2 regions of the Labrys sp. LIt4 genome follow, and region 1 is predicted to be linked to the other one. Evidence: predicted binding sites of a transcription regulator. Region 1 holds the regulator's gene; the other holds the start of a gene.
The links. Region 1 encodes LexA, which represses DNA repair genes until DNA is damaged. Its sites were predicted from a motif close to TGTTCNNNNTGTGTTCNG; they were not measured.
Positions count from the first base shown of each region.

Region 2: uvrA (excinuclease ABC subunit UvrA) is a predicted target of LexA. The motif match lies at 12,229-12,246, and genes of this name have one in related genera.

Region 1 covers NZ_JAGIPY010000003.1:117,403-132,814, reverse strand. The annotation lists gene gltX (glutamate--tRNA ligase) at 1-684, opposite strand, end outside; gene J8I29_RS06540 (ComEC/Rec2 family competence protein) at 909-3,131, shown strand; gene lexA (transcriptional repressor LexA) at 3,208-3,924, opposite strand; gene glp (gephyrin-like molybdotransferase Glp) at 4,036-5,256, opposite strand; gene moaC (cyclic pyranopterin monophosphate synthase MoaC) at 5,253-5,744, opposite strand; gene trpC (indole-3-glycerol phosphate synthase TrpC) at 5,741-6,544, opposite strand; gene trpD (anthranilate phosphoribosyltransferase) at 6,550-7,560, opposite strand; gene J8I29_RS06510 (aminodeoxychorismate/anthranilate synthase component II) at 7,560-8,186, opposite strand; gene J8I29_RS06505 (ionic transporter) at 8,469-9,626, shown strand; gene J8I29_RS06500 (hypothetical protein) at 9,640-10,152, opposite strand; gene trpE (anthranilate synthase component I) at 10,171-11,682, opposite strand; gene J8I29_RS06490 (peptidylprolyl isomerase) at 11,692-13,587, opposite strand; gene tpiA (triose-phosphate isomerase) at 13,951-14,712, shown strand; gene J8I29_RS06480 (GNAT family N-acetyltransferase) at 14,712-15,179, shown strand; gene J8I29_RS06475 (ABC transporter permease subunit) at 15,190-15,412, opposite strand, start outside.
Region 2 covers NZ_JAGIPY010000008.1:83,870-99,281, reverse strand. The annotation lists gene J8I29_RS16430 (branched-chain amino acid ABC transporter permease) at 1-881, shown strand, start outside; gene J8I29_RS16425 (ABC transporter substrate-binding protein) at 886-2,064, shown strand; gene J8I29_RS16420 (cyclase family protein) at 2,066-2,815, shown strand; gene lysM (peptidoglycan-binding protein LysM) at 3,090-3,563, shown strand; gene J8I29_RS16410 (lysozyme inhibitor LprI family protein) at 3,715-4,149, opposite strand; gene J8I29_RS16405 (carbohydrate ABC transporter permease) at 4,317-5,135, opposite strand; gene J8I29_RS16400 (sugar ABC transporter permease) at 5,146-6,042, opposite strand; gene J8I29_RS16395 (sugar ABC transporter substrate-binding protein) at 6,060-7,394, opposite strand; gene J8I29_RS16390 (GntR family transcriptional regulator) at 7,451-8,110, opposite strand; gene J8I29_RS16385 (dihydrodipicolinate synthase family protein) at 8,226-9,113, opposite strand; gene J8I29_RS16380 (MEKHLA domain-containing protein) at 9,329-9,820, shown strand; gene J8I29_RS16375 (DUF2938 domain-containing protein) at 9,825-10,304, opposite strand; gene J8I29_RS16370 (RecX family transcriptional regulator) at 10,372-10,902, opposite strand; gene J8I29_RS16365 (HAD family hydrolase) at 11,035-11,691, shown strand; gene arfB (alternative ribosome rescue aminoacyl-tRNA hydrolase ArfB) at 11,752-12,177, opposite strand; gene uvrA (excinuclease ABC subunit UvrA) at 12,322-15,246, shown strand.

The DNA of each region.
Region 1 (15,412 bases):
CGCCATGTGCGGCACCTCCCACCCCATGGCTTCATAGATCTGCTTCTGGCGGGCGGCATTGGTGAGATGATCGTCGCCGCGAATGATGTGAGTGATGCCCATGTCATGGTCGTCGACCACCACGGCGAGCATGTAGGTCGGCGTACCGTCCGAGCGCAGCAGCACTAAGTCGTCGAGGTCCTTGTTGGCCCAGCGCACGGTGCCCTGTACGTCGTCGTGGATAACGGTCTCGCCTTCGGTCGGCGCACGAAGGCGGATGACCGGCTTGACGTCCTTGGGGGCCGTCGCAGGGTCGCGGTCGCGCCAGCGACCGTCATAGCGTGGCGGCCGCCCTTCCTTGCGGGCGAGCTCGCGCATCTCCTCGAGCTCCTGCTGCGTGGCGTAGCAATAATAGGCCTTGCCCTGGGCGAGCATGGATTCGGCGACCTCGCGGTGGCGGGCCGCGCGGGCGAACTGGAAGATCGGGTCTCCATCCCAGTCGAGGCCAAGCCAGGCAAGCCCGTCCAGAATGGCGGCGATGGCGGCATCGGTCGAGCGCTCGCGATCGGTGTCCTCGATACGCAGCAGCATCTTGCCGCCCTTGGCCCTGGCATAGAGCCAATTGAACAGCGCCGTGCGGCCGCCGCCGATATGGAGGAAGCCCGTGGGGGAGGGAGCAAAGCGGGTAACGACAGGAGTGGACATCGAAGTTGGCAATTCCAAAAGGCTGGGAGAGCGAAGCCAGAGCTGAGGAGCATAGAGGCGTAAAAATGGAAGCCCTTGGCTAACCCGGTTCACATCAATAAGCTTGGGGCTTTAGCACAGGGTTTCATCGGGCGGTAGCGGCGGGGGCACCTTTGCCTGGGAATGATCGAGGCCGCGCGCGGGTTGGGGTTCTCGGGAGAAGGCCGGGGCAGCCGGGATTGGCGTTGCCCGGCGGCATCTTGTTCGGGCAGGGCCTGCAGCGGCTGTTGTCCTGGCTGGCAGCCGGGCTTGCGGCGGAGATGGCCGCCTTCGAGCTTGCTCTCGTCGTTCCGGTTTTTCTCGGCCTGGGTGTGATTGCCTATTTCGCAGCACCGGAAGAGCCTGGTCTTGTTGTTCCCATGTTTCTTACCGTGGGTGCAGCCTGTCTTGCCTATGGCGTGCGGGGACGCTGGTGGCTGCATGTCGGCCTGATCTGTCTGACGGCCGCGGGGGCCGGCTTTTGCGCCGCCAAGCTGCGCACGCTGAGCGTTGCCGCGCCGCAACTTTCGCGCTCGATGGCGGGAACCGTCACCGGTCTCGTCCTTTCGGTGGAGCCTCGGCTGGGCGGCAGTGCCCGCATCGTCATCAGGCCGGTCTCGGTGGAGAAACTGGAACCTGCCGCCATGCCCGGCCGCATCCGGCTCACGGTCCGCAAGGGCAGCGAAATCCAGGCCGGCGACAGCATCAGCCTCAAGGCCGTCATGCGACCGCCGCCGCCACCGGCCTTGCCCGGCGGCTATGACTTTGCACGCGATGCTTTCTTCGACGGCATTGGCGGGGTCGGTTTCGCGGCGGGAAAGATTTCGCCCGCGGCCAGTCCGGTCGAGGCAAGCTGGGCGGAGGCCTTGAATATCTGGATCGACCGGCAGCGCAACGATCTGACCCGGCGCATCGTCGAGACGATACAGGGCGAGAACGGCGCCATTGCCGCTTCCCAGGTTACCGGCAAGCGCGGCCAGATACCCGGCGACGCCAATGATGCGCTGCGCGCTTCCGGTCTCTATCACGTCGTTTCGATCTCCGGCCTCCATATGGCGTTGTTTGCGGGCGGGCTGTTCGGGCTCATCCGCGCTGTGCTGGCCTTGTCCCGCCGTATCGTGCTCTATCGGGGCACGAAGGAACTCGCAGCGCTGCTCTCGCTGCTGCCGGCCGCTGCCTATACGCTGTTTTCCGGTGCCGAGGTCGCGACGGTCCGCTCCTTCCTGATGACGTCCATCGTGCTGCTGGCCGTCGCCCTGGGGCGGAATGCCATCACCCGGCGCAACGTTGCTCTGGCCGCGAGCTTCGTGCTGGTGACCACGCCGGAGCAACTTCTGGGGCCGAGCTTCCAGATGTCCTTCGCGGCGGTTGCGATGCTGGTGATCGCGCATGAGCAATGGAGCCGGCGCAAGCGGGAGAAATCCGCAATGGCGTGGGAAAGGGCCATCGGCGGCGCGGTGACCGTGGTTCTTGCCATGATGCTGACGACGATCGTCGCCTCGCTCGCCACGGCGCCGTTCTCGGCTTTTCATTTTCACCGCCTCACCCTGCAGTCGCTGGCCTCCAACCTCGTCGCAACGCCGATCGTCTCCTTCCTGATCATGCCGCTGGCCATGCTGGCGCTGGTTGCCGAGCCGTTCGGTTATGGCGCTCCGCTCTGGCAGGCGATGGGCTGGGCAGTCGGCCTGTTCATGCAGGTGGCTCGTTCGGTGGCCACCTGGCCTGGCTCCGACCTCGTGCTGCCGCAATTTTCCGCCGCTGCCCTCGGCCTTTTCGCGCTGGCGCTGGTGCTGCTGACCATCCTGCGCACGCGCCTGGCTTTGCTGGCCCTGGTGCCGCTTGGCGGAGGCGTTGCCCTGGCCGCAACGGCGCCACTGCCGGTGGCCTTGTTCGGTGCAAACGGCTATGCGGCCCTCGTCCGCCAGGGTGATCGGCTGACCATGCTGGCGCAGCGATCGGATGCCTTCACGGTTCAGCAATGGCTGCTCGCCATGGGCGATCGGCGCAAGCCGGAGGATCCGAGCCTGGCGTCACAGCGCCTATGCGACAGCGAAGGGTGTTCAGCCCCCGTCGAAGGAGGCGGGGTCTTCATGCTCGACAAGACCAGCAACGCCGCCGAGGAAGACTGCGGACGCGTCAGCGTCCTGGCAGGACCGATTCCGATCGGCTCACGCTGTGCCGCCACAGGGATTGTGATGGATCGCGATTTGATCCGATCGGCCGGCTCGATCGCGCTTTATGCGGAGCCGCCGCCGAGCGGTGACATCGGTCCGCGCTGGCGGCTCGTCATGGCCCGCGATCCGCAAGCATCCCGTCCCTGGGCACCGGGCCGGGTGACCCCACCGCCGAAGTCCCCGCCTCAACCGGCGCTGCAAGCCCCGGTGGGAGATTCTCCCCTCGATAGCATCGCCCCGGAAACCGATAATTGACGCGATTTCGCCCATGCTGCGGCTCGTGATCGCGCGAAGCGCGCTCATCGCCGGCAAGTCCGGATGTCAGCCTCTCTCAATAGCGACGGAACAAGCCGACCAGCTTGCCCTGGATCTGCACCCGGTCAGGCCCGAAGATACGCGTTTCATAGGCCGGGTTGGCGGCTTCCAGCGCGATGGAGGCACCGCGCTTGCGCAGGCGCTTGAGCGTGGCTTCCTCATCGTCGATCAGCGCCACGACGATATCGCCGGTATCGGCGTGGTCCTGGCGGCGGATGAGCACGGTATCATTGTCGAAGATACCGGCCTCGATCATGGAATCGCCGCGCACCTCCAGGGCGAAATGATCGCCGGAAGACAGCATTTCCGGCGTGACGCTGATGGTGTGGCTCTTGGACTGGATGGCGGAAACCGGCGTGCCGGCCGCGATACGCCCCATCACGGGAACGAGGACAGGCCGACCGACCTCGTCGTCCATTTCGGGCCTGACGGGGCGGACCTTGCCGAGGTTGCCTTCGATCACATTGGGGCGGAAGCCGCGCTGAGAGGTGGCCAATGACAGGCCGCCGGGAACGGCGGATTCGGGCATGCGGACCACTTCCAGCGCACGGGCGCGGTTGGGCAGGCGCCGAATGAAGCCGCGCTCCTCCAGCGCCATGATCAGGCGGTGAATGCCGGACTTGGACCTGAGGTCCAGCGCCTCCTTCATTTCGTCGAAGGAGGGAGGCACGCCCTGTTCCTTCAGGCGCTCATGAATGAACCGAAGCAATTCATGTTGTTTCTTGGTCAGCATGGCTATCCCGTCGTGGCGGCCGCGAATCACGGTGAAGGTGTAAACAAAACAAGAACAGTGCTACATGTTCCTACTGTGTTCTGCAACAATGAAGTTCAGGTTAAGACGTGGTCAATAGCCCGCTGCGCGAAGATCGATGATCTCGCAGCTTTCGCCCGCTTTTGCTTCCGGTGCAAAGGGCGGCCGGATCACGAGGCAGTCGGCATGCTGCATGACGCTGACCAGCGACGAATCCTGCAATGCCAGCGGCTCTACCTTGAGGATGTCTGACGTATCGTCAAGCATGAAGCGAGCACGAATATAGTCTTCGCGGACATCGTTGGCCGGCCAGGAGCTGGCGAAGACGGCCCGGCGGCGTGGCGGACCGGCATCGGACCGGCCGAGCAGCGTGCGCAGCAGGGGCACCAGGAAAAGGACACCGCAAACGACCGAGGAGACCGGATTGCCCGGCAGTCCGAGGATATGCATGGGGCCGAGCCGCCCGTGCAGCAACGGCTTGCCCGGCCGCATGGCGATCTTCCAGAAGCCGAGCTGCATGCCTTCGCGGGTCAGGGCGGTCTGGATCAGGTCGTGATCGCCGACGGATGCGCCACCGATGGTGACGAGCACGTCGGCCTTTTCGCTACAGGCCCTTTTGATGGCGGCTTCCAGGGCAGGAAAATCATCGCTGGCGATGCCGAGGTCGAGCACCTCGCCGCCTTCGGCCTCGACGAGGGCGCGGATGGCGAAATTGTTGGAGGCGACGATCTGATTCTCGCCGATGGCCTGTCCGGGCAGCACCAGCTCATCGCCGGTGGCAAGGATGGCGACCTTAGGGCGGCGGTGGACGGGCAGGCCGGGATGGTTCATGGCCGCGGCGAGGGCGATGTCGCGCGGGCCGATGACGGTCCCGGGCCTCAAGGCCTCGCGGCCCTCGGCAAAATCCAGGCCGCGGGCCCGGATATGCTGGCCCGGCTTGGCCGTGGCCTCCAGGATGACGCGATTGCCGTCGCGGCGGGTCTGCTCCTGGATCACCACGGTGTCCGCGCCGTCGGGAACAGGAGCGCCCGTGAAGATGCGAACGGCCTGGTTTTCGCCGACGCGCCCGGCATAGCCATGCCCGGCGGCGGACTCTCCGATCAATTCGAGGCTGGCCCCCTGCCTGGCGTCATCCGCTCGCACGGCATAGCCGTCCATAGCCGAGGCGTTGAAGCCGGGCTGCGTTCTCAGAGCGGTGATGGCGGCAGCAAGGACGCGCCCGCGCGTTGCGTGGAGCGCTACGGTTTCGACGCTGAGCGGGGTGACACCGGCAACCACCTTGGCCAGCGCGTCCGCGACGGGAAGCAGGCTCATGCACTTTCCTCCGCATGCCAATCGCCGGATTTGCCGCCGGACTTCTCTACGAGCCTGATCGCCTCGATGCGCATGCCCCGATCGACGGCCTTGACCATGTCGTAAATGGTCAGGCAGGCGACGGAAACAGCGGTCAGCGCTTCCATCTCCACGCCGGTCTGGCCGGCGACCTTGGCCGTCGCGCGCACGGTCAGGCCGGGCAGCGCGGTATCGGGCTCGATTTCCACGGCGACCTTGCTGAGAAGCAGCGGATGGCAGAGCGGGATGAGTTCATGGGTTTTCTTCGCGGCCATGATGCCGGCGATGCGGGCAGTAGCGCGGACATCACCTTTCTTGGCATCGCCCGACAGTACCAGTTCGAGCGTCTCAGGCCGCATCAGCACGCGCCCTTCGGCGACCGCGGTGCGGCTGGTCACGGCCTTTTGCGAGACGTCGACCATGTTGGCCTCGCCGGAGGCATCGAGATGCGTGAGGGCGGCGGCATTCATGCCGCGTCGTCCAGGGCGAGCAGGGTGCGGGTGGCCGCGGTGACGTCGGGCTGGCGCATCAGGCTCTCGCCGACCAGGAACGTGTTGACGCCCGCCTTCTGCAGGCGCTGGACGTCGCCGGGCGTGAAGATGCCGCTTTCTCCGACCAGAAGGCGATCGCTGGGCACCAGCGGCGCCAGCGTCTCCGTTGTCTCCAGGCGGGTGACGAAGTCGTTGAGATCGCGGTTGTTGATGCCGATCATGCCGACATCGAGCGTGAGGGACCGCTCGAGTTCGTCGTGATTGTGGATCTCGCACAAGACGTCGAGGGACCAGTCCCTGGCGGCGGCGATCAGGGACCGGGCTTCAGCATCGGTGACGCTGGCCATGATCACCAGGATGCAGTCGGCACCCCAGGCCCTGGCTTCCACCACCTGGTAGGGATCATAGAGGAAGTCCTTGCGCAAGGCGGGCAGCGACACCGCCGCACGCGCCGCGGCGAGGAAGTCGGGGTGTCCCTGGAAGGAGGGCTCGTCGGTCAGCACGGAAAGACAGGCCGCTCCGCCGGCCTCATAGGCGCGGGCAAGCGCCGGCGGGTCGAAATCGGCACGGATCAGGCCCTTGGAGGGGCTCGCCTTCTTGATCTCGGCGATCAAGGCGGTATGGCCGGCGTCGAGCTTGGCCTGGAGAGCCTTCTGAAAACCGCGTACTGGGCTGGCCCGTTCCGCCAGCCTGATCAAGTCCGGCAAGGGACGTGCCGCCTTCGCCGCTTCGATCTCGCGGCGCTTATAGGCTTCGATCTTTTCGAGAATGGTGGCCATGGCACTCACGCGTTGGAAATTTCAACCAAACGGTTGAGCGTTGCTAGGGCCTTGCCCTTATCGACGGATTCGCGGGCGAGCGCCACCCCGTCCGCCAGGCTCGGCACCCGCCCGGCGACGAGCAGGGCGGCTCCGGCATTCAGGAGGGCAATGTCGCGGTAGGGCGTCTTTTCGCCTTCGAGCACGGCCCGCAGCGCGAGCGCGTTGTGGGCGGCGTCACCGCCTTTGAGATCATCCGGGGTCGCTACCCGCAGGCCGACCTCCTCGGGCGTGATGATGCCATGACTGATCACGCCGTTCTCCAGGGAAACGATCTCGGTCGGGCCGGTGGTGGTGATTTCGTCGAGCCCGTCGCTGCCATGCACGGCGATGATGCGCGTCGATCCCAGGGTCTTGAGCACCTCCACCATGGGCTGCAGCCATTGGCGGGCATAGACGCCGAGCAATTGCCGCTTGACGCCGGCGGGATTGGACAGGGGGCCGAGCAGGTTGAAGATCGTGCGCGTGCCGAGCTCGACGCGGGTGGGGCCGACATGCCTCATGGCGCCGTGATGGGCCGGCGCGAACATGAAGCCGACGCCTGCCAGCGTGATGCAGCGGGCGATGCCTTCGGGTTTCAGCTCGATGTTGACGCCGAGCGCGGTCAGGACGTCGGCGGCGCCCGACTTGGAGGAGAGGGCACGATTGCCGTGCTTGGCGACCTTCACGCCTGCGCCGGCCACGATCAGGGAGGCGGCTGTCGAGACATTGTAGGAGCCCGAGGCATCGCCGCCCGTACCGACGATGTCGACGGCATCCTCGGGGGCCTCCACCGTCAGCATCTTGGCACGCATGGCCGAGACGGCGCCGGCCATTTCATCCGGCGTTTCCCCGCGCACCCGCAGAGCCATCAGGAAACCGCCGATCTGGGAAGGAGTGGCCTGGCCGGACAGGAGAAGGTCGAAGGCCTCGGCCGCTTCTTCGCGGGTGAGCGAGCCGGCGGCGGCCTTGCCGATATAGGGCTTGAAACCGTCCATCACGCATGCTCGCTTTCGTTCCGGTTTTCCTGCACTCTGTTCTTGGCGTTCCATTCCTCTGCCAGTTCCAGGAAGTTCTGGAGGATACGGTGGCCGTGGTCCGACATGATCGATTCCGGATGGAACTGCACGCCATGCAGCGGCGCACTCTTGTGCTGCAGACCCATGATGACGCCGTCGTCCGTCTCGGCAGTCACTTCGAGATCGGTCGGCAGGCTATCGCGCTTGACCACGAGCGAGTGATAGCGCGTGCCCATGAACGGACCGTTCAGCCCCCGAAAGACACCGCGTCCGCGGTGGTCGATCGAGGAAATCTTGCCATGCATGGGAATGGCAAGGCGCACGATGTCGCCGCCGAAGACCTGGCCGATGGCCTGGTGGCCTAGGCAGACGCCGAACAGCGGGATCCGGTCCTTGGCTTTCTCGATCAATTCGCAGCAAATACCGGCTTCCGTCGGCGTACAGGGGCCAGGCGAGAGCACGATCGCATCGGGTGCCGCGGCGATCACCTCATCGGCGCTGACCTTGTCGTTGCGATGGACCGTGACGGTGCAACCCAGCTGGCCGAGATAATGCCAGAGGTTCCAGGTGAAGCTGTCATAATTGTCGATCAGCGTCACGGTCATGGAACGGTCTGTCGTCACGGCTCTAGCCTCCTTTGAAGCCATCACGACTAGGCGTGTGGAGGCAGCGGGTCAAGCGCTTCCGGGGGTGGCGATCCATCGGGCGCCGGCGGGTTGGAAGCTGCGGGCGGCCGCAAGCAGGCCTTGCTCCCTCACGTTCAAGGTCGGCCATCTCGGCGGTGCTGCCTTCGCCGCATAGGCACCAGCCTCGGCGGGCCGGCGCTACGCCGAAAGATTCCGCGTAGGCGCTTACCTTCCGAAATCCTTTCGATGTGATATGTGTTCATGCCTGCTCTGTTGCATGGCACAACTTCGGTGCCGCTCGTGTTCGATACATTCCTACGCCAGACAACTTCATGGACACGGGTTCTGCCTGTCGTCTGTTTTTTGATCGCCCTGGCCCTTCAGTCCAATGTGCTGGCAATCGGGCAAGGCGATATTGCGGTTGTCATTCTTTTGAATTCCATTTCGATCGGTCTTGTCTTGGTGACCGTATTTGCGGCCTTGCATCATGCCGAATCGATAGCACTCCTTGTCGGTCAACCTTATGGCACGCTCGTTTTAACCTTTGCGGTAACGACCATTGAAGTATCGATCATCGTTTCAATGATGCTTCACGGCGGCAATAATCCAACCCTGGCGCGCGAGTCGGTCTTTTCCACCGTAATGATCGTTTGTTGCGGCATCGTCGGGATAGCCCTGACGGTGGGCGGTTGGCGCCATAGCCGGCAGGATATCAGGAGGCAGGGAACGAGCGCCTTTCTCTCCGTTCTGGTCGCGATCACCGTCCTGACGATGGTTCTGCCCAACTACACCCTGTCGACCGCGCCAGGCACGTTTTCATCCATACAGCTTGTTTTCGTCGGCGTGCTTTCGATCTTGCTCTATGGCAGCTTCGTTTTCGCGCAAAGCTATGGCCAGAAGGAGGATTTTTCAGAGGTTCGCGCATTGGAGGAAGTGCAGGGCGAACATCCTGCCACCGTCAACTCCCTGCCCACGCATCTTGTCCTGCTGTTCTTGGGATTGGGAGGCATCGTTCTGTTGACGGAACAGGTAGCGGCCGGTGTGGAGGATGGGCTCACTTATCTCGGAGTCACGCAGTCCGACGCGATCGTCGGCGCGGGGATTGCGCTCGTCACCCTGTTGCCCGAGGCGATCTCCGCCATAAAGGCATCTCTCAAGAACGAACTTCAAAGGGGGCTGAACATCGCCCTGGGCTCGGCTTGTGCAACCATAGGGCTGACTATTCCCGCGGTCGCGGCAGCGAGCCTCATCACAGGCCGCCCGTTGACCCTCGGCCTCAATGCGGGCGATACGATCTTGCTCCTTCTTGCCCTCGCCATGGGTGTGGTGAGTTTCGGCACGGGACGTACCACGCTTCTGACGGGCCTCGCGCATCTGGTGATTTTTGTTGCCTATGTCCTCCTGATCGTCGCGCCTTGAGGCCTGCTTCGGATCAAGGGCCGGACCGCTCCGGACCCGCGTCCGGGCGGGACGCGCGAAGCCGCATGCCTTCCTTCTTGCCATAGGCGCAGGCAAACACTTCGAGCAGCACGAAGAGCGCGAGATTGCGCCCCACGATGGGCTCGAAATAGTCCGACGCCAAGGTCATGCGCGAGGCGATCATCTGTACGGTGTTCCCGACCAATTCCAGCCTCTCCAGGCCATAGGGCAGGAGCGCCCCCAGGCCGGCGAAGACGGCCATGTAGATCAGCGAGGCGAGAGACGAGATCAGCCAGATACCGAAGCCGTAATCGGCATAGGGGACAGAGCGCTCGCTCTCGTACAGCCAATGGAAGAAGAAGATGCCATAGGCCGCGCCCATGGCCGGCAGCGCGATCGCCAGCATCAGGGCGATGGCTTGAAGGCCGCCCGGATAGAAATAGAGATAGAAGTCGGCGAAGAGCACGACATAGGCGGCCGCAAAGGTGAGCAGGGCCGATCGACGGGCGCCGGGCCATCTAGCCATGAATGCGGCCCGCCAGCCTTACTGGCCCCGGCCGGGCTGGCCGGCGAAACGCACGGCTTCTTCGGCGGCCCGGAACAGGGCCTTGGCCTTGTTGACGCATTCGGCATGTTCGCTGGCGGGTACGCTGTCATAGACGATACCGGCGCCGGACTGGACATGCATGGTACCGTCCTTCACCAGCGCCGTGCGCAGCACGATGCAGGTGTCCATCTGGCCGTCTGCGCCGAAATAGCCGATGGCGCCAGCGTAGAGGCCGCGCTTGTCCTTCTCGAGTTCGTCGATGATCTGCATGGCGCGGACCTTGGGCGCGCCCGAGACCGTGCCTGCCGGAAAGCCCGCAGCCAGGGCGTCGAGCGCATCGTGGCCCGGGCCGATGCTGCCCTCGACATTCGAGACGATGTGCATCACATGGCTGTAGCGCTCGATGAAGAAGCGGTCGGTCACGCTCACGCTGCCGACTGCCGAGACATGGCCGACATCATTGCGCCCGAGATCGAGCAGCATGAGGTGCTCGGCCAGTTCCTTGGGATCGTTGAGCAGCGATTCGGCCAGCGCGTCGTCCTCGGCCTTGGTCTTGCCGCGCGGGCGCGTGCCGGCGATGGGCCGGACCGTGACCTTGCCGTCGCGCAGCCGGACCAGGATTTCCGGGCTGGAGCAGACCACGGAAAAGCCGTCGAGCTGCAGGTAGACCAGGAACGGAGCCGGGTTGATGCGGCGCAAGGCGCGATAGAGCGAGAAGGGCGGCAGTTGGAACGGCGCGCTGAAGCGCTGCGACAGCACGACCTGGAAAATATCGCCGGCCTTGATGTACTCCTTGGCACGGGCAACCATGGCCAGATAGTCGGCCTCGGCGGTGTTGGAGACCTGCTGGGCGTGCAGGGCGTCGAGATCGAGGGTCTCGGCAAGCTTGGGCGTCGGGCGGTCCAGGCCGTCGACGATGGTCATCAGCCGCTGTTCCGCGCGCAGATAAGCCTGCCTGGCGGTGACGTCCGCCTGCGGCCGCACCGGCGTCACGGCCGTGATGGCGTCGCGCACGGCGTCGAACACCACCATCACCGTCGGGCGCATCAAGATCGCGTCGGGAATGCCGATGGGATCCGGCTTGGCGGCGGGCAGTTCCTCCACCAGCCGCACCATGTCGTAGCCGAGATAGCCGAACAGGCCAGCCGCCATGGGCGGTGCACCCTCGGGCAGCTCGATCCGGCTTTCCGCGATCAGGGCGCGCAGCGTGTCGAGCGGATGCCCGTCCAGCGCCTCGAAGCCTTCGCCAGGTAAATGGCGGTTGATCGAGGCCTGGCCGTTCTGGCAGCGCCAGATCAGGTCCGGCTCCAAACCGATCATGGAATAGCGCCCGCGCGTGGCGCCGCCTTCCACCGATTCCAGCAGGAAGGCGTTGGGCCTGTCGCCCGCCAGCTTCATGAAGGCGGAGACGGGCGTCTCCAGGTCGCCCACCAGCGTCAGCGTCAGGATCTGCGCCTTGCCGGCCGCATAGGCGGCCGAGAAGGCTTCGAAGGAAGGTTCGAGAAGCATGCTGGCGACTCAGAGGCTGCCGGTGCCGACGACACGGTCGACATTGGTCTGGTTGATGGCCACGCCGAGCTGGTCTTCGACCTTCTTGACATATTCCGTCATCAGATCCTGGCTGATGCCGGTCGCGAGCTGCTTCGACAGCGCCTCGGTCTGCGGAGCCTTGGCATCGAGTTCGGGGATCACGTTGTCTTCGACGTGGAAGATGATTCGATCGGTGCCGTTGGCGGCCAGCGCCGTGCCGAAGCCCTTGAGGGGGGTGGCGAACACGGCGGTGACGACAGCCGGGGGCACCGGCTGGCCTTGGCCGTTGCGTGTCAGGTCCCACGCCGGCGTGACCTGCAGATTCAGTCCCTTGGCAACCTCGTCGAGCGACTTGCCGCCTTGCAGCTGCGTCACGAGCTGGTCGGCCTTCTCCTTGAGCTTGGCGACTTTCTGATCGGCGGTCCAGGCGGCGATCACCTCGTTCTTGGCCTCGTCAAGCGTGCGGTCGCGGGCGGGGACTACGGTGTCAAGCGAAAACCACATCAGGCCTTCGTCGCGGCCGTCGACGGCTTCGGGATCGGAGCCGGGCTCGGCGGTGAAGAGCGCGGGAAGAACCTGGGTGGCGAGCGGAACGGCAACGGGCTTGCCCTCGGCGTCACGGCCCTGGGCGTCGACCGGCGGCAGCGTCACGGCCTTGAGCTTGAGCTTGGCGGCGATGTCCTTGAGCGGGGCGCCGCCCATGCGCTCGTCTTCGATGGCGTCACGCAGATTCTTGGCGGCCTCCGATGCCCGTTGGCGCTCCAGTTCCCCGCGCAGGACGGTCTTGGCATCGACAATCTTGGTGACCTTGACGATGACGTTGGCCAGATTGCCCTGCACGGCGTCCGACGTCGCGCCTTCCTTCAGGGCGAAGGCGGCGTCGGCGATCTTCTGGTCGCTGAGCTGGCGCTTGGACACGGTGCCCAGATCGATGTCTTCGGGCTTGAGCTTGCGCTCGGAGACCAGGCCCTCGAAGGTGATCTGACCCGAAGCGATGCGGGCGGCGGCGGCCTTGGCCTCATCCGGCGAGGGGAAGGCGATCTGCTCGACCGTGCGCTGTTCCAGCGCTGCCGAACCCGCCTTGTTCTTCTCGAAGGCTGCCTGGACATCGGCATCGGTCACGGTGGCACGGCCGCTCAGCTCGGCCGGCGTCACCAGTATGTAGCTCAGGCTGCGCAGTTCCTTGGTGCGGAAGGCGCCCTTGTTCTCGTCGTAATAGGTCTGCAATGCGGCAGTGTCGGGCGGAGCAATGTCACCTACGCTGCTCTGCGGCAACACGAAATAGGACGTATTGCGCTTTTCCTGCTCGTAACGGGCGGCAGCCTGCAGCAGAGCCTGGGGGACCGGGCCGCCGGCCGTCAGGCCCTGGTCGATCTGGCCCCGGATATAGACCTCACGCTGGCGGGTGAAGAACATCTCTTCGTTCATGCCGTTGTTTTCGAGCATTTGGCGGAAAGCATTGGCATCGAAAACGGGCGGCTTGCCGGGTGCGGTGACCTGGAAGTCCGGATCGTTCATCACCGTTTGGACCGTGGTTTGCTGGTCGAGGCCGAGCCCAAGCTTGGCGGCCTGCACCTCCATGGCCTTTTCCGAGATCAGGCCATTGAGAACCTGCTTGTCGAGGCCGAAGGCCCGGGCGATGTCGGGGGTGACCGCCTTGCCGGTGGCGCGGGTGATCTGCAGGGTGCGCGCGCGATAGGCCTCGCTAAAGGTATTGGCGGAAATCGTGGAACCACCCACCGTGGCGACATCGGAATTGCTGCGCCCCTGCAGCCAGCCCTCGACACCCCATAAGGCGAAGCTGCCGCTCAGGAGCAACATGACCCCCGCCGTGAGGATCTTGGCAGGCCCCTTGGTCATAACTTCACGGAATGAGCTCAGCATCGGTGTCTTGGTTCCATCAAGGCAAAAGGATTCTCCAGGCCCCTGTCGGAAAGCCCGGGAAATCCCGCATCGTTTCTACGCTTCTTCGGGGCCGCATGAACGATCCCATGAGGGGCGGCACATGAAAAGCGGCGCATCATAGGGACGAGCACGTGGCGTCGCAATGGCACGGCTGTGGGTTTCTTGCGCCACCCACGCCTTGCTCCATGGGGACGAGGTTGCTAAGCACGCCAGGCAAAGTCCGCGTATCGGGGCGGCCCAGGCAGAGCCTCCCGGCGCAGGTCTCGACAGGCGACAGGATTTCCGAGCCCGCCCCGCCGAGCAGCCTCGGCAATCCTGTTTGACAGAAAGAGGATCAGCAAGATGACAGCAAACCGGCCGCGCCCGCTCGTCGCTGGCAATTGGAAGATGAACGGCCTCACCAAGGGGGTTACCGAGCTCGATGCCATTGCGACGGGTGTCGCGGCCGGGGAAGCCGGCAGTGCGGAGGTTCTCGTCTGTCCGCCCTTCACGCTGGTCTCCCGCTTTGCCGCGCAGGCCGCGGGCCAGCACATCAAGATCGGGGCGCAGGATTGCCATGCCAAGCCCTCGGGCGCGCATACCGGCGACATCTCCGCAGAGATGCTGAAGGATGCCGGCGCGACCTACGTCATCGTCGGCCATTCCGAGCGTCGCACCGATCACGGCGAGAACGACGCGACGGTCAAGGCCAAGGCCGAGGCGGCATTGCGCGCCGGCCTCGTCGCCATCGTCTGCATCGGAGAGACCCGCGCGGAACGCGAATCGGGCAAGACCCTCGACGTGGTGGGCAGCCAGCTCGCGGGTTCCCTGCCGGCCGAAGCCAATGCTGCCAACACCGTGATCGCCTACGAGCCCGTCTGGGCGATCGGCACCGGCCTGACACCCACGGCGGCGGACGTGAAGCAGGTGCATGATTTCATCCGTGCCCGCCTGGCGGAAGCGCTCGGCGAAGAAGGCAATGGTGTGCGCATTCTCTATGGCGGCTCGGTCAAGCCCAGCAATGCGGCCGAACTGATGGGCGTCGACAATGTCGATGGGGCCTTGGTGGGCGGCGCCTCGCTCAAGGCCGAGGATTTTCTCGGCATCGCCTCCGCCTATCGTTGATGGATATCCGCATCCGCAAGGCGGAGGGCGAGAAGGATCTGAGCTTCATGCTCGGTCTCGGCCGCCGCCTTGCGGCGGTCATCGAGACCGGCTTGCATGAACCGGCCGAAATCCAGGCGTTCCAAGACGCCTTTTCCGCCGTCAATCTCAGGAATCCGGCGGCAGGCAGCCTCAGCCTGATCGCCGAGGATAGCGCCGGTATCGGGCTTGGTTTCCTGCATGCCCTTCCGGGGGCCGACGGCATAACCGGCCGGACGATCGGCTATGTGGCGCTTCTGGCCGTCACCGAGGCGGCCGAAGGCACGGGCGTGGCGAAGCGGTTGCTCGCCTCCGCCGAGGACTGGGCGCGGGAGCAGGGCTATGCTGCCCTATCCCTCGATGTCTTTGCCAGCAATCATCGCGGCCGGCTTTTCTATGAAAAGAACGGCTTTGCCACCGAAACCTTGAGACTGGTCAAGAAGCTGTAGGCCCGGCGGATCAGCGGGCAGGGGCCTTCTTCACCCGCGTCACCATCTGCGTCGGATTGATGAAGCGAAGGGCGATGACCAGCCAGACCAGCGTGCTCAGCATGTAGATGACGGCCATGGCATCCACCGATTGGGGCGCCCTGACGCCGGACGCCGTGACCGCGGCATAGAGCGAGACGACCAGCGTCTGGCTGTCGGAGCCGGCGATCAGGAAGGTCAGCTCGAACATCGCG
Region 2 (15,412 bases), on a different contig from region 1:
ACGGCTTCACCGGCGTGTTCTCGCTCGGCCATGTCGGCTTCGTCGGCGCGGGCGCCTATGCCTCGGGCATCCTGTCGCTGACGGTGCAGCAGAAGGCTGCCTTGCTGCCGCATCTACCGGCGCTGCTGTCGGGCTTCAGCCTGCCCTTCCTGCCGGCCACATTGGCGGCAGGCCTGTTCACGGCTCTGCTCGCGGTGATCGTCGGCTATCCCCTGATGCGCCTGTCGGGCTATTTCGTCTCGGTGGCGACGATGGGCTTTCTCATCATCGTCAACGTCGTCCTGATCAATGCGGCCGATTTCACCCGCGGCTCGCGCACTTTCACCGGCGTGCCGCTGCAGACCAACCTGCCCTGGGTGATGGCCTGGCTGGTGGTGACACTGCTCCTGCTGGCCCGCTTGGTCTATTCGCCTTTCGGCCGCTCGATGATGGCCGCCAGGGACGACACCATCGCCGCCGGCGCCGTCGGCATCGACGTGCTACGTACACGGCTGATCGCCTTCGTGACCGGGGCCTTCTTCGCGGGCGTGGGCGGCTCGCTCTATGCCCATTATCTCGGCTCTTTCTCGCCGATCACCTTCTACTTCGCCATGACGCTGAACCTGATCGCCATGCTCGTGCTGGGCGGCATGGGCTCCCTTTCCGGCGCCCTGATCGGCGTCGTCTACGTCTCCATTCTTTCGGAAGTGCTGCGCACGGCCGAGCGCGGGTTCAGCCTGCTCGGCCTGAGCGTGCCGCCTCTGTTCGGGGCGAGCCAGATCGTGCTCGGCATCCTCTTCATCCTGATCATGATCTTCCGGCCGAAGGGGATCATGGGCGACCGCGAACTGACTTTCGGGGCGACCAAAACATCGGCGAGCAGTCCATCAATTGAGAGGTGACCAGATGTTGACGTTGAGCAGACGCAGAACCCTCGCCCTCGGCCTGTCGGCCGCCGCCATGCTGGCGATTGCCGGCCCGGCTCTCGCCGCCGATCCGATCAAGATCGGCTATTCGGCCAATCTCACCGGCGTGCAGGCCTCGCTTGACGGGCCGATGCTGAACGGCGCCAAATTGGCGGCGCAGGAGATCAATGCCGCTGGCGGCGTACTGGGCCGGCCGATCGAGCTGGTGACCTATGATTCAAAATCGGACGCCACCGTGATCTCCACCGTCGCCAGCCAGATGATCGACAGCGACAAGGTGGTCGGCATCATCGGCTTTGCGGATTCGGATTCGGTACTCGCCATCGGCCCCCAGGTCCAGAAGGCGGAAATCCCCTTCGTCACCCCGGGCGCCACCTCGCCCAAGCTGCCGGCCCAGCTCGGCAACGAGGTCTTCCTCGCCGCCTTCGGCGACAATGTCCAGGCTGCCGTGGGAGCCGAGTTCGCGCTGAAGACGCTGAACGCCAAGACCTGCTATCTGCTCACGGATATCGGCACCGAATACACCACCCTGCTCTCCGACTATTTCGTCAAGGCCTATGAGCATGGCGGCGGCAAGATCGTCGGCAAGGACAGCTACAAGATCGGCGACAAGACCTTCACGGCCCAGATCGCCAAGATCAAGGCCCTGTCCGAAAAGCCGGCCTTCATCTATGCGGCCGCCAATGCCGAGGAGATCGGCCTCATCCTCAAGCAATTGCGTCAGGCCGGTATCACCCTGCCAGTGGTCGGCGGCGACGGGTACGACACGCCCCTGCTGCTGCAGGTCGGTGGCGAGGCCGCCAACGACACCTATTTCACCACCCACGCTTTCATCGGCGATGGCGCCAACGCCAAGGTGAAGGCCTTCATGGACGCATATCAGAAGGCCTACAACACCGCGCCCGAAAATGCCTTTGCCGCACTCGGCTACGATGCGGTGAAACTGATGGCCGATGCGATCAAACGGGCCGGTGCGCCCGAGTCCGCCAAGATCCGCGATGCTCTCGCGGCGACTTCCGGTCTCGACGGCGTGACGGGCACGATCACCTACCGCCCGAACGTCTCGGTGCCGGACAAGTCGGTCTCGGTGATCGGCGTCAAGGGCGGCAAGCTCACGCTCGCCGGCGAGGCCGCACCCTCCTTCGTCGCGGAGCCCTGACATGGCCGCGCCCCTGTCCTTGTGGGAGGTCTATCGCGCCGCATTCGCCGGCGCGATCTTCACCGATCTGAGCCACGCCTTCCACCCCGGGCAGCCCCGCTTCTCGGCCTTTCCGGACGAGGAGCGCCAGCTCGTATTCGACTACCCCAAGGGCGATGCCTTCCAGGTGCATCGCTATACCTTTGTGGGGCAATGGGGCACGCATGTCGATCCGCCGGTGCATTTCATCGAGGGTGGGCGTGCTGTTGACGACCTGCCGGTCACTGAAATGCTGCTGCCCCTGGTGGTGCTGGATATCCGCGAGAAAGTCGCCGGCAATGCCGATGCCACACCGGAGCCGGCAGATGTCGCAGCCTGGGAGGAGCGCAACGGGCCCATTCCCGCCGGATGCTTCGTTGCCCTGCGCACCGGGTGGTCGAAACGCTGGCCCGACAATGAGCGCTTCTATAATCGCTCGGCGGACGGTATTTCCCATTGTCCCGGCTGGTCGCGGGTGGTGCTCGAGGAACTGTTCGAGGGACGGGGGATCGCCGCCATCGGCCACGAACAGATCGACACCGATCCCGGCCAGGCGACGTCCAGGGGCGATTTCAGCCTCGAGCATTATGTACTCTCACGCGACCGATGGCAGATCGAGTTGCTCGCCAATCTCGATGAACTGCCGGAGGCCGGCGCCTTGATCATGGCATGCTGGCCAAAAGCGAAAGGAGGTTCGGGCTTTCCAGCGCGCGCCATCGCCATCCATCATTGATTTCCGACAGGTTCGGTCTCGTGCCTGCCCTGCCAAAAGCATTCCGACGGACCGCGCTCAACTCTTTCCAGGCCAGTATTCACATACGAAATCCGTCCGGACGATATCGCTTCACCGCGAAGACAGGCATTTCACGCCTAGCTTGACTTCACAAGCCAGCACTTCGACACACACTGCACTTACCTGACCCGTCGCACTCGAATCCATGTGACCGCACAACCATTCCGTGCTAGCCTATCCTTAGGTAATTTTGCCTGATACGCCTGGAGTGAACATGGGACTGTTCAATTTCATCAAAGACGCCGGCCACAAAATGTTCGGTTCGAGCAAGGCCGAGGCGGCACCGGCGCCGGCTCCGACCGATGTCGCCGCGCTGGTGAAAAAGCAGATCGAGGAAGCCGGACTCAAGGCCGACGGCCTGCAGGTTTCGGTGGACGGCGACAAGGTCGTCCTGGGCGGCACCGCTCCTTCCCAGGAAATTGCCGAGAAGATCATCCTCACCGCCGGCAACAACAATGGCGTGGCGCAGGTCGACAGCCAGCTCGGCGTCAACACCCCCGGCACGCCCTCGACCATGTATACGGTCGTCAAGGGTGACACGCTCTGGGCCATTGCCGAGAAGCATTACGGCAAGGGCAAGGGCAATCTCTACAAGGAGATCGTCAAGGCCAACACGCCGCCGGTCAAGGATCCCGACCACATTCTCCCAGGCTGGGTCCTGCGTATTCCGCCGATCGGGCAGGCCTAAAGCACATCCTGCGTCCCAGCTACAGATCGAACCCGGCGAGCCGTCTCGCCGGGTTTTTCTTTCGAGGAGGTGCTTTTCAGAAGATGACACACGCCGCACCTCTTGGCCGCAGGCGCCTCAACGCTTGCCTGTTGCCATCAAGGGAATCGACTTATCGCCCGTAGCTCTGGAGCCAGAGCGTGCGTCGCGCCAGTTCCTCCAAGCGACAACTCCTGTCATCGATCAAGGCAGCCTGACCGCCCTCGCCATCCTCGCCGCTATCACACGCATTCCACCGTGATTTCAGCCATTCGCGCTGCGACTGGCGCAGTGTCTCCCGGCTGGCTTCATCCTGAAGGCGCCTCAGTACGGCTTGATAGTTGGTATTCAATTTCTTGTCGACGCGCTCGAATTCGTCATCGATGCAGTCCGTGATCTTGGCGGTGACACCTTCGGTCCGGCCTGCGCAATCGTCATATTGCCGGGAATAGACCTTTCCATTGATCTCGTCATGGCTCGGTTTGAAGGCTTCGTAGGCGGGTGCGGCCAGCGCCGGCATCGAAGCGAGGCTGAGAAACAACAGGGAAAATGCAGGGAGTCGTGACATGGTGATCCTATTCTTCACGATTACCGACGGATGACACCGCATTCCGTCGCGCGCGGATATATGTTGTGGAACACCGTCTCGCATGCATGAAGGCAGGCAACGCTGACATATTCCCGCGCTTGGGGCGTCGCTGAGCAAAAACGTCGCCGCCGGTCGGTATGAGCCCCCTACTTCACCGCTCCTGCCGTAAGCCCCGCCACGATCTGACGCTGGGCGAACAGGGTCAGCAGCAGCACGGGCAACGTCACCACGAGCGCCGCGGCGGCGAGCGGCCCCCAGCTCACCTGTTCGAAGGACAGCATGTTGTAGACGGCCACCGGCAGCGTGCGCGTCTCGCGGCTGGCCAGCACGATGCCGAAGACGAAATTGTTCCAGGAGAAGATCACCGCCAGGATGAGGGACACCACGATACCCGGCTTGGCGATCGGCAGCGCCACCTTGAGGAAGATCTGCCATCGCGAGGCGCCGTCGATCATGGCGGCCTCCTCCAGTTCCAGCGGCGTAGTCTCGAAATAGCCGATCATGATCCAGATCACGATCGGGATCGTCACCACCAGATGGATGATGATCTGCGGCCACAGCGTACCGAGCAGGCCGAGCGACTGGAACAACAGGAACATCGGGATCAGGAAGGAAAGGCCTGGCGTCATGCGGGCGATCATGATCACCATTGCCGCCTTGTCCGCCTTGATGCGAGCGATGCCATAGCCAGCCGGCACGCCGACGATCAGCGCCAGCGCCGTGGCCGCGCCGGTTACGATCACGCTGTTCCAGAAATAGCGCAGGAAATCATTGGTGGCGAAGATCTCGGTATAGTTCGACCAGGCGAACTGCTCGGGGATCAGGATCGGCGGATAGGCGCCATTGTCGATCTCGTATTTCAGCGAGAGCGACAGCATCCAGATGAAGAACAGCAGCGCCGGCGACACCACGACAAAGCCGAGAAAGAGCGTGCCGGCGAGACGCAGGAGGCGTCGAAATTTCATCATCCTGGCCTCATGTATTCCATTTCGCGCGCTGGCGCAGATGCAGCAGCACCAGCGACATCACGATGATGATGATGAAGAACACCACGGCGATCGCCGAGCCGTAGCCGATGTCGTAATAGGAGAAGGCCACGTTGTAGAGGTAGAGATTGATGGTCTCCGAAGCCGTGCCCGGACCTCCCTGCGTCATGGCGTAGATGATGTCGAAGCTCTTGAGGGCGTCGATCGAGCGGATGATCACCGCGATCATCATGAAGGGCAGGATCATCGGCAGGGTGATGTAGCGGAACTTCTGCCAGGCATTGGCGCCGTCGATCTCGGCACCCTCGAAGGGCTCGCGCGGCATCGAGGCGAGCCCACCAAGCACGATGAGCATGATGAGCGGCGTCCACTGCCAGGTCTCGACCAGCACCAGGGACGGGATCACGGTGCCCTGCTCGAAGATCCAGGCCTGCGCCGGAATGCCGACCAGCGACAGCAGATAGTTCAGGACGCCGAGCTGGGGATGGAACATCATGGTCCAGACCAGGGCGACGGCGACGGGCGTGGCCATCATCGGCATCACGAAGATGCCGCGCAGCACGCCGCGCAGCGGCATTTTCGAATCGAACACCAGAGCAGCCAGCGTTCCCAGGATCAGCGGCGCCACCACCGAGAGCACAGTGTAGGTGAGCGTGTGCCACATCGACTCCCAGAACCGGGTATCGCCGACCAGGCGGGTATAGTTCTCCAGCCCGACGAAGCGCGGCGCCGATCCGACCTGCCAGGCGTTGGCACTCATGCCGACGGTAAACAGCCACGGGAAGACGATCACCGCCGCCACGAGTATGAGCGCCGGCAGGATGAAGGGCCAATAGCCCGGCCGCAGGGGGCCGGACGCATTGGCGTTCGTCTGGACAGACGCCATGGCGGGGCTTTGGACGCTCATTGCGCCTCGCTGCGGGCGAGCACGGGCTTGAAGGCTTCCGTCGCCTTCTTCATCTCGGCCGCCGGATCGGCACCGCCGAGCAGATTGGTCAGCCCGACGCCGATGATGTCGCGGAATTCCGTCACCGGAATGATCACGGGAAGCCCGAGCTGGCTGATCGGCGCCGATTGCGCGACGCAGTCGACCCAGCTGCCGGGCATGGTGACGCCTTCGCGCACCTTGGCGTCACCAAGGATCGAATTGCGGAACGGTACGCCGGCTCCAGCCTGCAGCAGGCGCGCGCCCATCTCCTTGGAAATCGCCCACTGGCAATAGAGATAGGCGGCTTCCTTCTTGGCCGAGGCCTCGGTGACGCCGATGCCGTCACCGAAAGTGGCGGAGGCCTGTGCAGCCGGCCCCTTGGGCATCACGCCATAGCCGACCTTGCCGACCACGCGGGACTTCTGCGGATTTTCCAGCGGCGGGGCAAAGCCGACGCCATCGAGCCACATGCCGACCTTGCCCTGCAGGAAGGCGGACTGGCATTCGGCCCAGTTGAAACCGGTGACGCCGCGCGGAGCCGACTTGGTCATCAGGCGCTGGTAGAGCGCGGCAGCCTCGATCGCCTCGGCGGAATCGGTCTGCAGCGAACCGTCCGCGCCGACGGGGCTCTTGCCATGGCCGAGCAGGAAGCTGGTCCACACCGGCACATTGGCGTTCTTGGCACCGCGCGCCACGAAGCCGGAAATGTTGTTGTCGGCATCTGTGATGGTTTCGGCCGCCTTGACCATCTCCTCGAAGGTCTTGGGATATTCCAGCCCCTTGGCGGCGAACAGATCCTTGTTCCAATAGACGATCCAGTAGTCGACCGAGAAAGGCAGCGCCCCGAAGCGGCCATTCTTGTCCTTGGCGAAAGCGAGACCCGCGGCAGCGAAATCACTCTCGACTAGGGAAGGATCCGTCAGTTCCGGATTTTTGAGGAACGGGCCGAGATCAGCCAGCCAGCCGGCCTTCTCGAACTGGCGCTTCTGTACGTGATAGCTGACATGGATGACGTCGAAGCTCGGCTTGCCGGAGGTCAGCTCGATCACCGCCTTCTGGCGTTGCTGCTGTTCGGGCGTCTGCTCGGCATTGACCTTGATGCCGGTCAGCTCTTCGAATTCCTTCTGGTATTTCTGCAGCGTATCGCCGCGCGGGCTCTTGATCAGGTTCACCTCGAGCGTGGTGCCGGCATATTTCTTCCAGTCGACAGCTGCGAAGGCAGGCCGAAGGCCGGCAAGGCCAGCGGCACCGAATGCGGCTGAACCGGCCAGAAATTGGCGACGCGACGGCTTCAACAAATCAAAACTCATAGGTTTCTCCTCCCAAAGCTTCTTATGGATCGTCTGTCTCGCAGATCGTCCCGGCGCTAGACCTTCAGCGCCAGGGCGCGGGCGTTGTTGATGTGTTCGGCAATGGCATCCACCGCCTTTTGCGGCTCGCGGCTCTCGATCGCAGCGAGAATGGCCAGATGCTCGCGCATGACCGGCACCACCCGGCCGTCGATCCGGAAGCGCTCCTGATTGATCAGGCGCATCTTGATGGAATTGACCCGGTAGGCCTTGGCGATGATCTCGTTGCCGACCGCATCGATGATGGTGTCATGCAGGTTCCAGTCGATCGCCTGGGCCTGCTCGACGATCTCGGGTGCGAGCTCTTCGGCCAGCCCCCGGGCGAGCATGTCCTCATGCTCGCGGCGCAGTTTCGCGACCACGGCATCCGATGCCGAAACGGTGAACAGCGCGATCGCCTCCTTTTCCAGAAAGAGACGGAACTGGAAGGCATCGCGGATGAGATTGAGATCGATATGGGCGATTTGGATGCCGCGCTGCGGGATGGTGGAAAGCAGGCCTTCGGCCTCCAGGCGCGGCACGAGTTCGCGTATGGCGCCGAGCGGCAACCCCGTCAGCGCCACCAGTTCGCGCTGCGACACGAACTGGCCGGGACGGACATCGCGCGCCAGGAGATGGCGAGTGAAACTGGCATAGGCCTTTTCCCGCAGTCGCAGCGGCTCGCCTCCCTCGTCCATCCGCCCCTCCCTGATCCGCAGCAGCGCGCGTCGGTGACCGCACGCTTGCCTGCTCCGCCTCTTCGTTTCGACGCTTTTTGCGATTCCTGCCGATTCCGGCAAACCGCAAAACGCTTCAGGCCGCCTTCGTCTGCCCGATACGATCCAACAGCCCGGCCAGTGTCCTGGCGTCATTATCCGACAGCGCGACCAGCGGCGCCCTCGTGGCGGACCATGCCGCATCGCCGGTGCGATGGGCAACCATTGCCTTGACCGCCGGGATCACCGGATAGCGAACGAGCTGGTCGACAAAGGCGGTCAGCCCGCTGTCGTCCCGCCCCTCCTGCACCATGGGGAGCATGCGTTCGGGGCAGATGTTCGCCATGCCGGAAATCGCCCCCTGCCCGCCCAGACGCACACCGGCAGCAAGGCCTCGCTCGTCGCCGATCAGGATGGCAAGATCGCGGTGGGCAGCCAGCAGGGATTGGGTGAATGCCCAATTGCCCGAGGAATCCTTGACGCCGGCCACCACCGCCGGAAAGGCCTGCTTCAGCCGTGCGATCAGATCGACCGAGAGCTCCACCGCGGTGACCGAGGGAATGTTGTAGAGATAAATGCCCCTGGCCTGGGGTCCGATAGCCTCGAACACAGCCGCGAACCAGGCGAACAAACCGTCGTCCTGCAGTCCCTTGAAATAGGAAGGGGGCGCAAGCAGCACGCCGCGGCACCCGGCATCCAGGGCCTGTTTCGCCTGTAATCCGGCATCGGCGATGGCGTTGGCCATCACACCGATGACGATCTGCCTGGCCTCTACGCCCTCAGCCAGGAAAGCGGCGAGCAAAGCCTGGCGTTCGCTGGCGCCGATCGAAGCGCCCTCCCCGGTGGTGCCGAACAGCGTGACGCTGCTGCAGCCATGGGCAAGGCACCAGCGCGCGTGGGCGACGGCACGGACCGCATCAATCTGTCCCCAGGAGTCGAACGGCGTCGTCAATGCCGCCGAAAGACCGAAACGTTCCTCTGCCATCCCAATAATTCCATCGAAATCTCAATATGCAATCTTCGATAACAGACTGACATGTCAGTCGCAAGACAGACGCCATGTTTGTCTGAACAATATTTCTGCTCACAGGCTTGACCCGGGAGATTGCGCCAATGGAAATAAGGGCATTGCTCACTTCACGGCTTCGGCTCGGCGCAGCTGCAAGCCGGACCGACAAAGCGCCCGACTTCTGGCCGATAATGATTTCATCCGAAAGGCTCGCCGCCGGCTGGCCCAACCTCGCACGCAATGCCGATTTCGCCGCCTTGCTCGATCGCAGCCTTCATCGCCTTACGGGCCAAGGCCTTCTTCCCGATCGCTTCGAAAACCAGGCTGCCGCCGATTGGCTCTATGCCGAGGCACCCTTCTGCCTCCTGGCTCACGACACCAGGGCGGATCCCATATTCATCTATGGAAACAAGGCTGTGCAGGCATGTTTTGAATATGATTGGGAGGAATTGACGCAACTTCCATCCCGCCTGTCAGCGGAATTTCCAGATCGGAGCGAACGCCAGCGCTTGCTCGACACCGTGAAGAAGCAGGGCTTCATTTCCGACTATCGGGGCATTCGTGTCGCCAAATCCGGCCGCCGCTTCCTGATCGAGAAGGCCATCGTCTGGGAAATATTCGACGACGCAGGCAACCGCCATGGCCAGGCTGCGACATTCTCATCCTGGCGCAATGTGAGCTGATGCTTCAGCGAATGAGCAGCGCCGTTCCCCACAGTCCGAGCGCAAACACGGTGTGCGCCATCAGGTTGAGCAGGCGCGCCTTGTTGGGATTAGGCGTCTTGGAGGCGGCCCAACCGATGCCGAGCCCTGGCTGCAGCAGGAACCAGCCGGCGCCGACCGTGACGATGCCCCAGATCCAGGCGGGAAGGAAGGTCGGGTTCGCCAGCCAGGAACTGCCCATGAAAACGACCAGCATAATGCCGTAGAGAATGCCCACGACATAATGGCCGATCCAGCCCAGCGCCAATTCATGATCATAGGGCGACGCCTTGGCGATATCGTCATGGAAGACGCGGCCATACTGCAGGTGCCAGAACCAGCGGCCGACCGGAGCCCAGTTCGGCAGGTTCTGACCGAAGAATTTGTGCAGCACTAGCGCCCACAGATCCATCAGGACCGTTGCACCGATACCGATCGCGACGCCGCGCCAGAGAAGCTCGAACATACCGAATCCGCAAAGCCCACCGTGAATTCATCATACAAAACACCGGGCGACTGGCCGGCGCAAGCTCTCAGGCCTCGAGAAGAGCGCGGATTTCGTCGGGATCGCCGGTGATGATACGGCGGGCCAGCGAAATGCTGAAACCGCCGCGGGCCAGCACGGCAATCTCCTTCTCGATCTCGAAAGCCCTTTCCTCACGGCGCCAGGGACCGATCCGCCGGCGCTGCGCCAGGCGGGCAGCCGCCCTTTCTTCCGCGTCATGCCGGTCCTCGCCCGCGAAAACTTGTGCCATCAGGGTGCGATCGATCCCCTTCGCCGCCAAGGCTGCGCCGATGCGGCGTGCGGAAAGCCCCCGACTGCGGCCGGCATGAAGGCGAGCCTCCACGAAACTGGTGTCGTCGACGAAGCCATATTGCCGGCAATAGTCGATCGTGCGTTCGATCATTTCGGCCACATCCACGTCCGGCCCGAGCCTGCGGCGCGCCCGCCGCTGCAAGACCTGGCGAAGATTGGCGACGCTGGTCGACCGCTGGCCGAGATAATGGAGCGCGGACTTGCGCATCCAGCTTTCTTCGCGGCTCAGCGACGGGATGACGGACATGGCGGCCTCGAATCGTTGGAAAGAACTTGCCGGAACTCATGGCCGCGCGCCATCATCACCGGGCTCGGACCTGGCTTGACAAGAATCGCGGCACGCCGGCCTCTGCACGTCTTCTCGGATCAGGCGGTTCCCATGTCCTTCTCTCTGGTGATTTTCGATTGCGACGGCGTTCTCGTCGATAGCGAGATTCTGTCGGCGGAAGTCGAAGCCGAGGCACTGTCGGCCCTCGGCGTAGAAGTCACCGCCCATGACGTGATGCAGCGTTTCCTGGGCCTGACCCAGGAGGCCTTGGAGGAGCGTTTCGAGCAGGATTTCGGCGTCAGGCTGCCGCCGGACCATGCCGAGACCACGCGTCGCATGCTTCGGGCGGCCTATGTAGCCCGTCTGGAACCCATTCCAGGCGTGCGCGACGTGCTTCAAAGCCTGCCGATGCCCTATTGCGTCGCCTCCAACAGCCCCCCCGCCAAGCTCGGCCTTGGCCTCAGCATCACCAACCTGTTCGAACTGGTCTATCCCAACATCTTCAGCGCGCAGCTGGTAGCGCAGGGAAAACCGGCGCCGGACCTGTTTCTTCATGCGGCAAAGGTTCTCGGGGCAGAACCCGCGGATACCGTGGTGGTCGAGGACAGCGTGGTCGGCATCAAGGCAGCCAAGGCCGCCGGTATGACGGCGATCGGCTTCGTCGGCGGGCTGCATCATATGCCGCCCAGCGAAGAAACCCTGGTCGCGGCAGGCGCCGATCACATCGCGCACACGATGGACGAGGTGAAGGCACTGATCCTGGCTTGAGATCGGGGGCTGTTGTCATTGCCGGTCTTCGTCGCGGCAATCCAGCAAAAGCCGCCGATCTCAATCCATCGAAATCTTGCCGCCGCGCAGCGATTTGACGTTGGAGCGACGCGATTTCGACTCGAGCCGCCGCGCTTTGGCGGCCTTGGAAGGCTTGGTTGCCTTGCGGGGCGGCGGGGGCGGCGTGGCGGCCTCGCGCAGCAGCGCAACAAGTCTCTCGCGGGCATCTTCGCGATTGCGCTCCTGGGTGCGGAAACGCTGGGCGAGGATGACGACAACCCCCTCCTGCGTCAGCTTGCGCCCGGCGAGCTTCTGAGCGCGGATGGCGACATCGTTCGGCAGCGAGGGCGAGGTGCGGATGTCGAAACGCAATTGCACCGCCGTCGACAACTTGTTGACGTTCTGTCCGCCGGGACCGGAGGAGCGAACGAAATCTTCGATGATTTCGCGCTCGTCGATGGACAAACTGGGGGTAATTTCAATCATGAGGCCTGCATAGCGCATGACTTTGGGCCATGCCGCTAAATTCTGCGGATAAGTTCACGAATTGTTCTTGTATTTTCAGAACCCCTCCTTCAATTTGCGAGCCAAAGCGCCTATCTCAGCCCGAAAGCCCACAGGATCGTCCGTATGTCTGGCCGCCCCACCTCCGGCAGCGCTGTTCCATCGCCTGCCGATCGCCGCTTCATTACCGTACGCGGCGCTCGCGAGCACAATCTCAAAAATGTCGATCTCGAAATCCCGCGCGACAAGCTGGTGGTGTTCACCGGCCTTTCCGGCTCGGGCAAGTCATCGCTCGCCTTCGACACCATCTATGCGGAGGGGCAGCGGCGCTATGTCGAGAGCCTGTCGGCCTATGCGCGTCAATTCCTCGAAATGATGCAGAAGCCGGACGTCGACCAGATCGACGGCCTGTCGCCCGCCATCTCGATCGAGCAGAAGACCACCTCGCGCAATCCGCGCTCGACGGTGGCAACGGTCACCGAGATCTACGACTATATGCGCCTGCTCTGGGCCCGCATCGGCATCCCCTATTCGCCGGCGACGGGACTGCCGATCGAAAGCCAGACGGTCAGCCAGATGGTGGACCGCGTCATGGCCATGCCGGAGGGCACCCGCCTGTTCCTGCTCGCCCCTGTCGTACGCGGGCGCAAGGGCGAATACCGCAAGGAACTCGCCGACTTCCTCAAGCGCGGCTTCCAGCGCGTCAAGATCGACGGCACCTTCTATGAGATCGCCGACGCTCCTGCCCTCGACAAGAAGCTCAAGCATGATCTCGACGTGGTGGTCGACCGTATCGTGGTGCGCGCCGACATCGCCAGCCGCCTGGCCGACTCCTTCGAGACGGCCCTCGAACTTGCCGACGGCATTGCCGTGGTCGAACTGGCCGACCAGAAGGAGGCCGACGGCTCGCCCAAGCGCGTGATGTTCAGCCAGAAATTCGCCTGCCCCGTTTCGGGCTTCACCATTCCGGAGATCGAGCCGCGGCTGTTTTCCTTCAACAATCCCTTCGGCGCCTGTCCGTCCTGTGATGGTATCGGCACCGAGATGACGGTCGATCCCGTCCTGGTGGTACCCGACGAAACGCTGTCGCTGCGCAAGGGCGCACTGGCGCCCTGGGCGAAATCGACCAGCCCCTATTACAGCCAGACGGTCGACGCGCTCGCCAAGCATTACAAATTCGGCGTGACCACGCCCTGGAAGGACCTGCCGGAAAAGGTACAGCAGGTGTTCCTCTACGGCTCGGGCGAGGAACAGATCGTATTTTCCTTCGATGACGGCCTGCGTTCCTACGAGACCCGCAAGGCCTTCGAGGGCGTGGTGACCAATCTGGAGCGGCGCTGGAAGGAGACCGATTCCGAGCAGGCCCGCGAGGATATTTCGCGCTTCATGGCGAATACGCCCTGCAAGGCCTGCGCCGGTTTCCGCCTCAAGCCGGAGTCGCTGGCGGTCAAGGTCACGCACAAGCATATCGGCGAGATCTCGGCAATGTCGGTGCGCCAGGCCCAACACTGGTTCGAAGCGCTGCCCGCCGAACTCAGCGCCAAGCAGAACGAGATCGCCGTCCGCATCCTCAAGGAGATTCGCGAGCGCCTGCGCTTCCTGGTCGATGTCGGCCTGGATTACCTGACGCTGGCCCGCAATTCCGGAACCCTGTCGGGCGGCGAGAGCCAGCGCATCCGCCTCGCCTCTCAGATCGGATCTGGTCTCAGCGGCGTGCTCTATGTGTTGGACGAACCCTCCATCGGCCTGCATCAGCGCGACAATGAACGCCTGCTCGAAACGCTGCGGCGCCTGCGCGAGCTCGGCAACACCGTGATCGTCGTCGAGCATGACGAAGACGCCATCCTGCAGGCCGATCATGTCGTCGATGTCGGCCCCGGCGCCGGCGTGCATGGCGGGCGCATCGTGGCCCAGGGCACGCCTTCGGAGGTGATGGCCAATCCGGCGTCCCTTACCGGCAAATATCTGACCGGTGAACTCTCGGTCCCCATGCCGGCCGAACGCCGCCGGCGCCAGAAAGGCAAGGCTCTGAAGCTCACGGGCGCCCGCGGCAACAATCTCAAGGATGTCTCGGTCGAGATCCCGCTCGGCCTGTTCACCTGCGTCACCGGCGTATCGGGCGGCGGCAAGTCGACCCTGCTGATCGATACCATCTACAAGGCCGTTGCCCGCAAGCTGAACGGCGCGCTGGAGCACCCCGCACCCTATGACAAGCTCGACGGCCTGGAACTGATCGACAAGGTCATCGATATCGACCAGTCGCCGATCGGCCGCACGCCGCGCTCGAATCCGGCGACCTATACCGGTGCCTTCACGCCCATCCGGGAATGGTTCGCCGGCCTGCCCGAAGCAAAGGCGCGCGGCTATCTGCCGGGACGTTTCTCCTTCAACGTCAAGGGCGGGCGCTGCGAGGCCTGCCAGGGCGACGGCGTCATCAAGATCGAGATGCACTTCCTGCCCGACGTCTATGTCACCTGCGACGTCTGCAAGGGCAAGCGCTACGGCCGCGAGACGCTGGACGTGCGCTTCAAGAACAAGTCGATCGCCGACGTGCTCGACATGACCGTCGACGAAGGGGCCGAATTCTTCAAAGCCGTGCCGACCATCCGCAACACCATGGAAACACTGGCGCGGGTAGGCCTGGGCTATGTCAAGGTCGGCCAGCAGGCGACCACCCTGTCGGGCGGCGAGGCCCAGCGCGTGAAGCTCTCCAAGGAATTGTCGCGTCGTTCCACCGGGCGAACGCTCTACATCCTCGACGAGCCGACCACCGGGCTGCATTTCCACGACGTCGCCAAGCTCCTGGAAGTGCTGCATGAGCTGGTCGAACAGGGCAACACCGTGGTGGTGATCGAGCATAATCTCGAAGTCATCAAGACGGCCGACTGGGTCATCGACATGGGGCCGGAAGGCGGCGACGGCGGTGGCGAGGTGGTTGCCGAAGGCACGCCGGAGGCGATCGTCCGCGAACCGCGCTCCCATACCGGGCGCTTCCTGCGCGAGGTGATGGAGCGTCGCCCCCAAGGGCGCCGGGGTGAAGCCGCGGAATAGCTTGCCTGGAAGGCGGGCCCCTCGCCCGTGAGCCTTGGCGGCAGCGCGGGCTTGGAGGGTCGATCTCCAGATCGACCCTCTTGAACATGCCGGGCGAGGAAACTCTGCCAGGAGCGCCGCCAACGATCCCGGGCTGCCGGCTGCGCGCCGCCTTCCGTTGCCAATC